DNA from 2 places in the Micromonospora sp. CA-263727 genome. Region 2 is predicted to be linked to the other one. Evidence: riboswitches for the same ligand, from Rfam matches in the RefSeq annotation. Region 2 holds a riboswitch; the other holds the start of a gene.
What was found. Region 2 has a riboswitch for S-adenosylmethionine ahead of ACQPYA_RS12590 (ABC transporter substrate-binding protein). Riboswitches for the same ligand answer to the same signal wherever they lie in the genome.
Positions count from the first base shown of each region.

Region 1: linked by a shared signal. The riboswitch ahead of thrC (threonine synthase) and the one ahead of ACQPYA_RS12590 (ABC transporter substrate-binding protein) in region 2 are both predicted to bind S-adenosylmethionine.

Region 1 covers NZ_CP192031.1:6,500,162-6,507,217, reverse strand. The annotation lists gene ACQPYA_RS28610 (alpha/beta fold hydrolase) at 1-1,427, shown strand, start outside; gene ACQPYA_RS28605 (ABC transporter permease) at 1,427-2,326, shown strand; gene ACQPYA_RS28600 (DoxX family protein) at 2,521-2,967, shown strand; SAM riboswitch class I at 3,137-3,272, shown strand; gene thrC (threonine synthase) at 3,283-4,569, shown strand; gene ACQPYA_RS28590 (N-acetyltransferase family protein) at 4,874-5,893, shown strand; gene paaN (phenylacetic acid degradation protein PaaN) at 5,946-7,056, shown strand, end outside.
Region 2 covers NZ_CP192031.1:2,835,939-2,842,994, forward strand. The annotation lists gene ACQPYA_RS12575 (ABC transporter permease) at 1-198, shown strand, start outside; gene ACQPYA_RS12580 (amino acid ABC transporter ATP-binding protein) at 303-1,034, opposite strand; gene ACQPYA_RS12585 (amino acid ABC transporter permease) at 1,031-1,813, opposite strand; gene ACQPYA_RS12590 (ABC transporter substrate-binding protein) at 1,850-2,722, opposite strand; SAM riboswitch class IV at 2,969-3,081, opposite strand; gene ACQPYA_RS12595 (RBBP9/YdeN family alpha/beta hydrolase) at 3,143-3,700, opposite strand; gene ACQPYA_RS12600 (urease subunit gamma) at 3,993-4,295, shown strand; gene ACQPYA_RS12605 (urease subunit beta) at 4,292-4,612, shown strand; gene ACQPYA_RS12610 (urease subunit alpha) at 4,689-6,392, shown strand; gene ACQPYA_RS12615 (urease accessory protein UreF) at 6,392-7,056, shown strand, end outside.

The sequences.
Region 1 (7,056 bases), 3.5 Mb from region 2:
AGTCCGAGCCGCTGGCCGAGGCGTTGGACGTGGTCGGGACGCCGACCGTGCAGATCCGCGCCGCCTCGGCCACCGGTGAGGCCGTCCTCTTCGCCAAGCTCTACGACGTCGACCCGGAGGGTGCGGCCACCCTGCCGAGCGGACTGATCGCCCCGATCCGGCTGACCGGCCTGCCGGCGAGCATCGACGCCGCCCAGCCGGTGACCGTCACCCTGCCGGCGATCGTCCACCGGGTCGAGGCCGGCCACCGGCTCCGGCTGGTCGTCGCCACCTCGGATCAGGCGTACACCACGCCGATCGAGCCGACCGTCTACACGGTGGCGGCCGGGGACGCGCCGCTGAGCCTGCCGACCGTCAGCGCCAGCCCCATCCCGACCGAGGCGGTGCTCTGGCGCTGGGTGCTGGTCGGCCTGCTCGCCGCGATCGTGGTCGGGCTCGTCGTGCTCGTGGCCGTGCTCCGCCTGCGGCACCGCCGCCAGGACACCTCCGTCCACCCGGAGTACGCGGACACCCCGCTGGCCGTGCGCCATCTGCGCAAGGAGTACGCGGACGGCTTCGTCGCGGTCTCCGAGGTGGACTTCGAGGTGCATCCCGGTCAGGTGGTCGGTCTGCTCGGGCCCAACGGCGCCGGCAAGACCACCACGCTTCGGGTGCTGATGGGGCTGACCCAGCCGACCGCCGGCGAGATCTACGTCTTCGGGCACCGGCTGGTGCCCGGCTCGCCCGCGCTGTCGCGGATCGGCGCGCTGGTCGAGGGCCCCGGCTTCCTGCCGCACCTGTCCGGGCTGGAGAACCTCAGGGCGTACTGGCAGGCGACCGGGCGGCCGGCGACGGACGCCCACTTCGAGCAGGCGCTGGAGATCGCCGGGCTGGGTTCGTCGGTGCACCGGCGGGTGCGCAAGTACAGCCACGGCATGAAGCAGCGGTTGGCCATCGCCCAGGCCATGCTCGGCCTGCCGGAGCTGCTGGTGCTCGACGAACCGACCGACGGGCTGGACCCGCCGCAGATCGCCGAGATGCGCCGGGTGCTCCAGCGGTACGCCACCGACGGCCGGGCGGTGCTGGTCTCCAGCCACCTGCTCGCCGAGGTGGAGCAGACCTGCACCCACGCGGTGGTGGTCAACAAGGGGCGGATCGTCGCCTCCGGGCTGGTCGAGGAGATCGTCGGCGAGTCGCCCAGCGTGCTGTTCGAGGTGAGCGACCCGGCGGCGGCCCGGACCGTGCTGGACACGCTCGGTGGCGTGCGGGTGCTGGACGACTCCGACGGGAATCTGGTGGTCGACACCAACGGCACCGCCCGCAGCGAGGTCGTCGCCGAGCTGGTGCGGGCCGGGATCGGAGTGGACCGGGTGGTGCCGCGGCGCCGCCTGGAGGACGCCTTCCTCGCCCTGGTGGGCGAGACTTCTCGGGGAAGTGGGGACCGGTGATGGCGGGATCGACTGTCGAGCCGAAGCGGAGCGCGGCAGCAGTGGCGCCCTCGGGTGCGGCGGCCGGCTACCGGCCGTCCAGGACGCTGCCGTTCGTCGCGGAGTTCCGCCGGCAGGCGTCGCGGCGGCGTACCCAACTGGCGCTCGGCTTCATGGTGCTGCTGCCGCTGATCATCCTGATCGCGTTCCAGTTCGACTCCGGCGACGACGACAACGGAGGGGGCGAGTTCGGCAGCCTGGTCTCCTTCGCCACCTCCGGTGGGCTGAACTTCACCCTGTTCAGCATCTTCGTCTCCGCCTCGTTCCTGCTGGTCGTGGTGGTGGCGCTGTTCTGCGGCGACACGGTGGCCAGCGAGGCGAGCTGGGGTAGCCTGCGCTACCTGCTGGCGGTGCCGGTGCCCCGGGCCCGGCTGCTGGCGGTGAAGCTGCTGGTCGCGCTCACCTACTCGGCGTTGGCCCTGGTGCTGCTCGCCGGCACGGCGTTGTTGATCGGGACCCTGCGGTACGGCTGGTCGCCGCTGCGCAGCACGGTCGCCGCGCAGTTGGAGCCGGGCGAGGGGCTGCTGCGCCTGCTCGCTGTGCTCGGCTACCTGGCGGTCGTCCTGCTGGTGGTCGCCGGGCTGGCGTTCCTGCTCTCGGTGACCACGGACGCCGCGCTCGGCGCGGTGGGCGGCGCGGTGCTGCTCTGGATCCTCTCCAGCATCCTGGACCAGATCACCGCCCTCGGCGCGATCCGCTCCTTCCTGCCGACCCATTACAGCAACGCCTGGCTGGGGCTGCTCTCCACGCCGGTGCAGACCGACGACATCGTCCGGGGCGCGGTCTCCGCGATCTGCTACGCCACCCTCTTCTGGGGTCTGGCGTTCTGGCGCTTCACCCGCAAGGACATCACCAGCTGACGTCGACCACCAGCCGGCCCGGCGCCGGCTGGTGGTCGGATTGTCGCCGCCCTGCCGTGTGTGGTTGGGCGCTTCGGAAGTTTCGGCCGGTAGAGTGGTCTTGGGAGCGTTCCCACAGTGGGAGAATTAATCGACATTAATCGATGACTCTGGGCATTCTGATGGCACCGTCCATCTGCAACGGAGGTATCGGAATGCGAACTGACCGGTTCGGCGGGCCGGCCCTGTCCCTGTTCCGCATGGTGATCGGCCTGCTGTTTCTCTTCCACGGCCTGGCGTCGCTGTTCGGCGTCTTCGGCGGCAACCGGGGCAGCGGCGAGCCCGTCCCGCTCGGGCAGTGGCCCGGCTGGTGGGCCGCCCTGATCCAGGCGATCTGCGGTGCCCTGGTGCTCGTCGGCCTCTTCACCCGGCCCGCCGCGCTGCTGGCGTCGGGCTCGATGGCCTACGCGTACTTCGTGGTCCACCAGCCCGAGGCGCTGCTGCCGCTGCGCAACCACGGCGAGCTGGCCGTGCTCTTCTGCTGGTCGTTCCTCCTGGTCGCGGCGCTCGGCCCGGGTGTCTGGGCACTCGACAACCTGCGGCGGCGCGGCGACGCGCGGGTCGACCTCGGCGCGGGTGAGCGCCGGCCGGTGTCGGCCTGACGGTGGCGGCCCGGTCACCGGGCCGCCCGCGTCACGGCCGGCGAGCCCGGCCAGCACCGCCTGACGAGCCCATCGGGACACGTCAAGGCGGGTGAGGAATGGCTCACAGGCTGAGATTGGCGGGGGACGAGCGCGGCGGGAATGCCTAGACTCGGCGCTACAACTGCATACCTCATCCAGAGGGGCTGAGGGATACGGCCCGACGACGCCCCGGCAACCACCCCCCGCGCTCATCGTTGAGCGTCCGGCGGGGCAGGTGCCAATTCCGTCCCCGCCGCAGGGTGCGATGCGGGGAAAGATGAGAGGACTCTCGACATGACGTCGACGCTCGTCCCTTCCGGCATCGACACCACCGCCAGCCCCGCCCGCGCCCTGGTCTGTCGTGCCTGTTCGGCCCGCTATCCGCTCGCCGCCCAGCACGCCTGTTACGAGTGTTTCGGCCCGCTGGAGGTCGACTACGACCCGGCCGCCCTCGCCGCCGTCACCCGGGAGCAGATCGAGGCCGGCCCGCGCAACCTCTGGCGGTACGCCGCCCTGCTGCCCGCCGGCCAGGACCCGGCCACCCGGGTCACCCTGGATCCCGGGCTGACCCCGTTGGTGGCCGCCGACCGGCTCGCCGCCGAGTTGGGCATCACCGCGCCGCTATGGGTGAAGGACGACAGCGCCAACCCCACCCACTCGTTCAAGGACCGGGTGGTGTCCGTGGCGCTCAGCGCGGCCCGAGCGCTGGGCTTTTCGCGGTACGCCTGCGCCTCCACCGGCAACCTGGCCAACTCGGTCGCCGCGCACGCCGCCCGGGTGGGCGCCCCGTCAGTGGTTTTCATCCCCAGCGACCTGGAGCAGGGCAAGGTGGTGACCACCGCGGTCTACGGCGGTGAGCTGGTCGCCATCGACGGGTCGTACGACGACGTGAACCGGCTCTGCGGCGAACTGGTGGAGACCGACGAGTTCGAGGACACGGCGTTCGTCAACGTGAACGTCCGGCCGTACTACGCGGAGGGCTCGAAGACGCTCGGCTACGAGGTCGCCGAGCAACTCGGCTGGCGGATTCCCGCCCAGGTGGTCATCCCGATGGCCTCCGGCGAGCTGCTCACCAAGATTGACAAGGCGTTCAGCGAGCTGGTCGAGATCGGGCTGGTCGAGCCGCCGGCCGGCGGCTGGAAGGTCTTCGGGGCGCAGTCGGCCGGCTGCAACCCGATCGCCACCGCCCTGCACGCGGGGAGCGACACCATCACCCCGGTCAAGCCCACCGGTATCGCCAAGTCGCTCAACATCGGTGACCCGGCGGCCGGCCTGTACGCCCTCGAAGCGGTACGCCGCACCGGCGGGTGGATGGAGTACGTCGACGACGACGAGATCCGGGCCGGCGTACGGCTGCTGGCGCGTACCACCGGGGTCTTCGCGGAGACCGCCGGCGGGGTGACCGTCGCGGTCCTGCGCAAGCTGGTCGAGTCCGGGCGGCTCGACCCGGCCGCGGAGACCGTGGTCTTCAACACCGGCGAGGGGCTCAAGACGCTCGACGCGGTCGCCGGCCAGGCAGGCCCGACCCACCGGATCAAGCCGTCGCTGCGGGCCGCCCGCGACGCCGGTCTCCTCGGCTGACAGCGCCCGGCGTCGCAGCTGGCCGGGGCCCGAGTGGAGCACGATGGGCCGCCTGGACGGCTCGGGAGGATTCGCCGGGTAACTGGCTTTTAGCTGTGAGTATGAAAAACACGCCGTTGGGGACTTGACGGGCAGGAACCGGACGGCGCAAGATGCTCCGTGCGGGAGGGCGTTTCGCCGTAGACTTTCAGTCTTTACGACCCAGCGCCGGAGGCGTTGTGCGATCGTCCCTCCCGACCAACCTCCGAGCGGGCCAGCGGGAAATTCGCTGGCCCGCTCGTTTTTCGTGGCGCACGCTGCGGGGATGACCGTCACCATCACCACCTTCGGGCCCGCCGACGAGGCAGCCATCGAGCAGGCGTACCAGGTCGGTGTGGCGGCCACGGCCGTGGACACACCAGACTTCCCGCCCTCCTGCCGGCAGCGGTTCACCGCCACGGTCCGCCATCCGATGCCGGGCAACGCGCCGGTGAACCTGCTGGCCCGGCTCGACGGCGAGCCCGCCGGTCACCTCGCGCTCGACCTGCCGCAGCTGGAGAACACCGAGAACGCCTCGGCCAGCCTGGTCGTGCACCCGGCGTACCGCCGGCGGGGCGTCGGTCGGGCGCTCCACGAGCACGGCCTCGGCCTGCTCCGCGAGCGGGGACGCAAAAGGGTGACCGCGATGAGCCGGGCCCACCTGCCCGGCGAGCCCGACCGCCCGGCGCCCGCGACCGCGTTCGCCGCGGCCACCGGCGCGGTCAACGCCCTGGTGGACGTGCGGCGACGGCTGGATGTCGCCGATCTCGACCAGGCGGGGCTGGACGCGCTGCTGGCCGAGGCCCGGGCCAGGGCGTCGGGCTATCGCGTGCTGCACTGGCGGGGCCACACCCCGGACGACCTTGCCGCCGACGTCGCGTACCTCGACGGGCGGCTGCTGGCCGACGCGCCAATGGGCGACCTGGCCTGGGAGCCGGAGCAGGTCGACGCGGAGCGGTTGCGCGGCACCGACCTGGCGCTGGAGGCGCGCGGCCGGCGTCGCTACCACCTCGGTGTCCGCCACGAGGCGTCCGGCCGGCTGGTCGCGTGGACCCTGCTGGAGGTCGGGGCGTCCGCGGACTGGCACGCGTTCCAGCAGATCACCATCGTGGATCCGGAACACCGCGGGCATCGACTCGGCCTGCTCACCAAGATCGAGAACTTGCGCCACCTGCTCGCCCACGAGCCCGCCGTCCGGGCGATCGACACCTTCAACGCGGAGAGTAACGACCACATGATCGCCATCAACGAGCAACTCGGCTTCCGGCTGGTGGACCGGTGGAGCAACTGGCAGCTGACCATCTGAGTTGTGACACGCCCCTACTGATGGCGGGGGTTTCTGTTGCATGATGGCGGGCATGACGGACACCCCGCACCCCCTGTACGACAGGCACGCCGAAACCCTCAACCGGGCGCTGACCGCGATCACGGAGCGGGGGTACTGGTCGGCCTACCCGGAATCGCCCAGCCCCCGGGTGTACGGCGAGAACGCGGCCGCCGACGGCAAGGCCGCCTTCGAGGCGTACCTGGGCGGAGACTTCCCGCTCGACCAGCCGGGCGACGGCGACCGGGTCGCCACCGAGGCCAGCCCGTTCGGCGTCGAGCTGAACGTGCGCTACCCGCACGCCAGCGCCGACCAGCTCGTCGCCGCCGCCTCCGCCGGGCTGCCCGGCTGGCGTGACGCCGGCCCGCAGGCCCGGGTGGGCGTCTGCCTGGAGATCCTCGACCGGCTGCACAAGCACGTGTTCGAGCTGGCCAACGCGGTGCAGTTCACCAGCGGCCAGGCGTTCGTGATGGCCTTCCAGGCCGGTGGTGCGCACGCGCTGGACCGCGCCCTGGAGGCGATCGCCTACGCGTACGCGGAGATGACCCGGCACCCCGGCACGGCCGGCTGGGAGAAGGCCGCCGGCAAGGGCGACCCGCTGCGGATGACCAAGACCTTCCACGTGGTGCCCCGGGGTGTCGCCCTGGTCATCGGCTGCAACACCTTCCCGACCTGGAACTCGTACCCGGGCCTGTTCGCCTCGCTGGTCACCGGCAACCCGGTGGTGGTCAAGCCGCACCCGCGCGCCGTGCTCCCGCTCGCCATCACCGTGCGCTACGCCCGCGAGGTGCTCGCCGAGGCCGGCTTCGACCCGAACCTGGTGCTGCTCGCCCCGGAGGCCCCCGGCGAGAAGCTCGCCTCGACGCTGGCTCTGCACCCGGCTGTCAAGATCGTCGACTTCACCGGTTCCACCGAGTACGGCGACTGGCTGGAGGCAAACGCCCGGCAGGCGGCCGTCTACACGGAGAAGGCCGGGCTCAACACGGTGGTGGTCGACTCCACCGACGACTTCGCCGGCATGTGCCGCAACCTGGGCTTCACGCTCACGCTCTACAGCGGCCAGATGTGCACCACCTCGCAGAACATCCTCATCCCGCGTGACGGGATCGCCACCGACCAGGGGCACAAGAGCTTCGACGAGGTGG
Region 2 (7,056 bases):
GGCTTCCTGCTGCTCGGCCAGCTGGGCGCGGTGCTCGACCTGCCCCAGGCCGTGCTGAACCTGTCGCCCTACACCCACGTACCCTCGGCCCCCGCCACCGACGTCACCGTGCCGCCGCTGGTAGTACTCACCTTGCTCGCCGCCCTGCTGCTGACCGCCGCCCTTAAGACCTTCCGCCACCGCGACACCCCCACCTGACCCCGTTGATCGTTTGCGGTCGAGTGACTCGACACGCCGCCAAACGAGTCACTCAACCGCAAACGATCAAGCTCTATGCACATCCGGCACCACCCGCGCGGGTCTCAGAGCACCTGGGAGAGGAAGCGGCGTAGGCGGGGGTGCTGGGCCGCCTCGAAGAGCGCGGCCGGCTCGCCGGCCTCCAGCACCACGCCGGCGTCCATGAAGGCGACCGTGTCGGCGACCTCCCGGGCGAAGCCCATCTCGTGGGTCACCACCACCATGGTCATGCCCTGCGCGGAGAGGTCCGCCATCAGGGCCAGCACGCCCTTGACCAGCTCCGGGTCCAGCGCCGAGGTGGCCTCGTCGAAAAGCATCACCTGTGGCTGCATGGCCAGCGCGCGGGCGATGGCCACCCGCTGCTGCTGCCCGCCGGAGAGGTGCGCCGGCCGGGCGTCGGCCTTCGCGGCCAGCCCCACCCGGTCCAGGTGCGTACGGGCCACCGCCACCGCCTCGTCCTCACCGAGCCTGCGGATCCGGCGCAGCGCGAGGGTGATGTTGCGCAGCACGCTCATGTGCGGAAAGAGGTTGAACTGCTGGAACACCATGCCGACCCGCTGCCGCAGGGCGTCCGGATCGTCACGCAGCACGCTGCGCCCGTCCAGCAGCACGTCACCGCGATCCGGTTCGAGCAGCCGGTTGACCGTTCGCAGCAGTGTTGACTTACCCGACCCGGAGGGGCCGATCACGCAGGCGGTCGCGCCCCGGGCCACGTCCAGGTCCACCCCGCGCAGCACCTGGTTGCGCCCGAAGGCCAGGTGCACGTCGCGCAGGCGCAGACTGACCGAACTGCTCATCGCTGGTTTCCTCCCGCCGCGCCGGGCAGCGCCAGGTCGAGGTCGTCGGGATCGTGGTCGGCCGCTCCGGTGGCCGGCCGGCCGTGCCGCAGCCGCCGGTCGATCCAGTTGACGACGTGCGTCAGCGGCACGGTCAGCGCCAGGTAGCAGAGCCCGGCCAGCAGCAGCGCCGACTGGTTGCCGGTGTTGGCCGCGTAGTCCTGCCCGATCCGGAACAGCTCCCGCTGGCTGGCCAGCAGGCCGAGGAAGTAGACCAGGCTGGAATCCTTGATCAGGGCGATCAGCTGGTTCACCCAGGCCGGCAGGATCCGCCGGATGCCCTGCGGGATGATCACCACCCGCATCGCCTCGCCCCAGGAGAAGCCCAGCGCGCGGGCCGCCTCCAGTTGGGTGGCCTCCACCGACTGGATGCCGGAGCGGAAGATCTCACCGATGTACGCCGCCGCGATCAACGACAGCGCCAGGATCCCCAGCGGGTACGGGTTGGGTCCCCACACCTGCATGCCGAGCGGCGCCAGGCCGACGCCGATCAGCAGGATCGTCGCCGCCGCCGGCAGGCCGCGGAACACGTCGGTGTAGACCCGGGCCGGCCACCGCAACCAGCGGGTACGCGAGATGCCCGCCACGGCCAGCAGGATGCCCAGCGCCGAGCCGAGCAGGGCGGCGGTGACCGCCAGGATCAGCGTGTTCGGCAACCCGACGGTGAGCATCTCGGGTAGCGCCTCGCGCATCGACTCCCAGTCGAAGAACGTCTCCCACAGGGTGCGCAACGGATCCACGGGTCGACCTCCGCCCTGCTCGCTCGTCGTCCTACCTCAGGAAGCGGCCGATGCCGAAGGCGCCGCCGACGTCGAGGGCGCCACCACGTTGCCGCTGCCCGGGGCGAAGTCGGCCGGGATCGGGCGGCCCGGGTAGTACTGCTCCTGCAACCGGGTCCAGGTGCCGTCGGCGATGACCTCGTCCAGGGCCCTGTCCAGCGCCTCGCGCAGCGCGTCGTTGCTCTTGGCGAAGGCGTACGCGGTCGGGGCCGGGCTGAGCAGCTTCGCGGCAACGGTGATCTTGCCGCCGCTGTCCGCGGCGGTCTTCTCGCCGATCTCGGCGGGGGCGATCCAGGCGTCCGCGGTGCCGGCCTTGAGCTGGTTGATCGCGCCGTTGTAGTCGGGCACCCGCACCGGGTCGAGACCCTTGCCGGTGGCGTAGTCGTCCTGGACGGTGCCCTGCACGACCACCACCCGCTTGCCGGGCAACTCGTCGAAGCTGGTCAGCGTCGAGCCGGCGGGCACGTCGAGGCCGAAGTAGCCGAAGTCGTACCCGTTGCCGAAGTCGACGGTCTTCTTCCGCGCCTCGGTGATGGTGATCGAGGAGCTGCCGATGTCGAACTTGCGGTTGCCGACCTGGGCGAGCAGGGCGGAGAAGTCGGTGCCGACGAACTCCACCTTCAGCCCGATCCGGTCGGCGGCGGCGACCAGCAGGTCGTTGTCGAAGCCGGTGAACTTGCCGTCCTTGAGGTACACGTTCGGCGGCGCGTCGCTGAGCGTGCCGGCCCGCAGCACCCCCGGCTGGAGCAGGTCGTACGGGTTGTCGGTACGGCCGGCGGAGTCCGCGCCGCAGGCCGTGAGGGTGGCGGCGGCGAGGACGGCGGCGGTGCCGACGGCGGTGGCCCGGGTCAGGGCAGGAAGGAATCGCACAGGTGTCTCCTGGTTGAGCGGCGGCGGGCACGGGCGTGCCACACCGACGGTCCGCCGCAGGGCGGACCGCTGGGATGGGTCGGTCAGAAAAGGGACGGGTCGTGAGGGGTAACGGCGCGGTCAGCTACACGCGGCGCTACAGACCCGCATCATGTCGACGTGCCGGCGCCGGGTCAGGCGCAGGCAGGCCCCAGGTCGATCGCGGTACGGCATGGTTCTCCTCCAGATCGGGATGACCTGGGAACCAGGCCACGCTTGCACCGGAGGCTGCTCCGATGCCTGGTCTTCACCCGGGGCACCCCTGCGCGGACGAGGGTTGCCGGCCAGCGAGCCGGGGCTTGACGCTGGCGCTCATGACCTGCCGCCGAGGCTAGCAGCCGGTGACGGGGCAACGTCCACCCGTTATGACGCCCCTCACGCTCACCGTCGGGGCTGCGTCGACCGGGCCAGCGAGCGGACCAGACGCTGGCCCTCGGGCCATGGTCCGTACCCGGTCCCGGAGTCGAGGTGTCCGACCGCACCCGCGTCGTGCAGCTCCGAGCGCCAGTCTCGCGCGTACCCCTCGAACTGGGCGAACGTGGCGAATGGGTCGGTGCGGCTGGCTACCAGGATCGAGCGGAACGGCAACGGCTCGCGGGGCACGTCGCCGATGAAGAAATCGACCTCTTCCTCCGGGGCGGGTCTCCAGTCCGGATCCAGGTGCGGCGGCGTGACCAGCAGGGCGGCCCGGACGGGGCCGACGTGCTGACTGGCCCAGACGGCGACGGTCAGGCACCCCGCGCTGTGCGCGACGAGGATCACCGGCTCGTCGCTGGCGCTGATCGCGGCGTTTAGCGCGGCGACCCGCTCGGCGCCGAGGTAGGGCGGCCCGGGCGGCTCGGGTGCCCAGCGATATCCCCGGTGCTCCCTGACCCAATCGTGCGACCAGTGGTCCGGTTTCGGCACTCCCCGCCCGGGCACCATGAGGTACCGCGTCATTCCCGCAAGGATAGCGATCCGGACGCGGTGCCGTGATGCGTGTCGATGCCGTACCCGGTGGGTGTTGCCGACGACCCGCGTGATCCCTTACGGTCGGCTCAGCGGTGGGCGGTGCGGTCCGCATCCGACAAGACACCGCCGGTGGTCCACCACGTGGGCCGGGAGGGTGGAACTCCCGGGCCGCGGACGCGTGGTGGTGTGTCGGCGGGCGAACCCCGAACCGTGCGGTGGCGCGCAGAGGCGTCGGGCCGACGGTGTGCCGGGGAGCGCGGACCTCCACCGGGAGCCACCCTTGTATCTCACCCCCCACGAGCAGGACCGTCTGCTCGTCCACGTGGCGGCCGACGTCGCCCGGCGTCGCCGCGACCGCGGCCTGCGCCTCAACTATCCGGAAGCCGTCGCGGTGATCACCGCCTTCCTGCTCGAAGGCGCCCGCGACGGGAAGTCCGTGGTGGACCTGATGGCCGCCGGCCGCACCGTGCTGACCCGGGAGGACGTCCAGGACGGCATCCCCGAGCTGTTGAGGGAGGTGCAGGTGGAGGCGACGTTCCCGGACGGCACCAAGTTGGTGACGGTGCACCACCCGATCCCGTGATCCCGGGGGAGATCCTGCCGGCCGCCAGGCCGGTGGAGATCAATGTCGGTCGTCCGGTGACCACGCTGCTGGTGGTCAACACCGGCGACCGGCCGGTGCAGGTCGGCTCGCACTACCACTTCGCCGAGGCCAACCCGGCGCTGGACGTCGACCGGGACGCCGCCTGGGGGCAACGGCTCGCCGTACCGGCCGGCACGTCGGTGCGTTTCGAGCCGGGTGTCAGCCGCACGGTGGACCTGGTGCCGCTCGGCGGCGCCCGGATCGTCCCCGGGCTGCGCGGTGAGTGCGGCGGCCCGCTGGACGGAGGGCGGGCATGAGTGAGCGTCAGCGAGCGAATCGTCGGTGCGGTGTGGTGGTGCCTCATGACGGCGCGGAGCGAAGCGGAGGGCCGGCATGAGCATCGTGGAACGGGATCGCTACGTCGCCCTGTACGGGCCGACCACCGGCGACCGGATCAGGCTGGCCGACACGAACCTGCTCATCGAGGTCGAGCACGACCACTGCGCCGGTGGCGACGAGGCGGTCTTCGGGGGCGGGAAGGTGATCCGCGAGTCGATGGGCCAGTCCCGGGCCACCCGGGCCGAGGGCGCCCTGGACACCGTCATCACCGGCGCGGTGGTCCTCGACCACTGGGGAGTGGTCAAGGCCGACGTGGGGCTGCGCGACGGCCGGATCGTCGCGCTCGGCCGGGCCGGCAACCCGGACACCATGGACGGTGTCCACCCGGATCTGGTGATCGGAGCGGCGACCGAGGTGATCGCCGGCAACGGCCGGATCCTCACCGCCGGCGCGGTCGACACCCATGTGCACTTGATCTGCCCGCAGATCGTCACCGAGGCCCTGGCCGGTGGGGTCACCACCCTGGTCGGCGGCGGGACCGGGCCGGCCGAGGGCACCCGCGCCACCACCGTCACCCCGAACGCCTGGCACCTGGCCCGGATGCACGAGGCGCTCGACGCGTTCCCGGTCAACGTGCTGCTGCTCGGCAAGGGCAACACGGTCTCCACCGAGGCGCTCTGGGAGCAGTTGCGGGCCGGGGCCGGCGGGTTCAAGCTGCACGAGGACTGGGGCACCACGCCGGCGGCGATCGACGCCTGCCTGCGCGTCGCGGACGCCTCCGGCGTACAGGTCTCCATCCACACCGACACGCTCAACGAGGCCGGTTTCGTCGCCGACACGCTGCGCGCGATCGGCGGCCGGGCGATCCACTCGTACCACACCGAGGGGGCCGGGGGCGGGCACGCGCCGGACATCATCACCGTCGCCGGGGAGCCGAACGTGCTGCCCTCGTCGACCAACCCGACCCGCCCGTACACCCGCAACACGCTGGCCGAGCACCTGGACATGCTGATGGTCTGCCACCACCTCAACCCGGCGGTGCCGGAGGACCTGGCCTTCGCGGAGAGCCGGATCCGGCCCTCCACCATGGCGGCCGAGGACCTGCTGCACGACCTCGGGGCGATCTCCATCATCGGCTCGGACTCGCAGGCGATGGGCCGGGTCGGGGAGGTCGTGCTGCGTACCTGGCAGAGCGCGCACGTGATGAAGGCCCGGGTGGGGGCGCTGCCGGGTGACGGCGCCGCCGACAACCACCGGGCGAGGCGGTACGTGGCGAAGTACACCATCTGCGCCGCCATGGCCAACGGTCTCGACCAGGAGATCGGGTCGGTGGAGCCGGGCAAGCTCGCCGACCTGGTGCTCTGGGAGCCGGCCTTCTTCGGCGTACGACCACACCTGGTGATCAAGGGCGGCATGATCGCGTACGCCCAGATGGGGGACGCGAACGCCTCCATCCCGACGCCGCAGCCGATGCTGCCCCGGCCGATGTTCGGCGCGTACGGCGGCGCGGCAGCCGCCACCAGCCTGGCGTTCGTGGCCCCCGCGGCGCTGGAGGCCGGGCTGCGGCTGGACGTGCGCCGCCGGGTGGCGCCGGTGGCCGACGTACGGTCGCGCGGCAAGACCGACCTGCCGGAGAACGGGGCGCTGCCGCGCATCGAGGTCGACCCGGACACCTTCACCGTCCGGATCGACGGCGAGGTGGTGGAACCGGATCCGGTGACCGAACTGCCCATGGCCCAGCGGTACTTCCTGTTCTGATGGCCACCTCGACCATGCTGCTGCTCCTCGCCGACGGACGGTTCCCCGCCGGGGCGCACGCCCACTCGGCCGGTCTGGAGGCGGCCGTCGCCGCCGGACGGGTGACCGATCTGACCACGCTGGGGGAGTACCTGCGTGGCCGGCTGGCTACCGCCGGGCTGGTCGCGGCAGCCTTCGCCGAGGCGGCCTGCCGGGCTGCCGCGCCAGGGCCAGCCGGTGCCGCGGCGGCCTGCCGGGCCGCCGGGGCGGGTTCGGCCGGTCAGGTCCGGTCGCCGAGCGTCCCGGACCGGGGCGGCCCACCGTCGTCACCGGAACCGGACGAGGCCGTCCTGCGGCGGGCGGTCCTGGCCCGGCTCGACGCCGAACTGGACGCCCGGACCGCCTCGCCGGCCCAGCGGGCGGTCTCCCGCCGGCAGGGCCGCGCGTTGCTGCGGGCCGGTCGCCAGATCTGGCCGGAGGCCACCTTCGACGACCTGCCCGCCGCACCCGGCGGACCGCACCAGCCGCTGGTGCTCGGGCTGGTCGGCGCCGCCGCCGGGCTGGACCCGGGGCAGGTCGCCACGGTCGCCGCGCACGCGACGGTGACCGGGCCGGCCAGCGCCGCCGTACGCCTGCTCGGCCTCGACCCGTACCAGGTCCAGGCCCTGCTGGTGCGGCTCGCCGA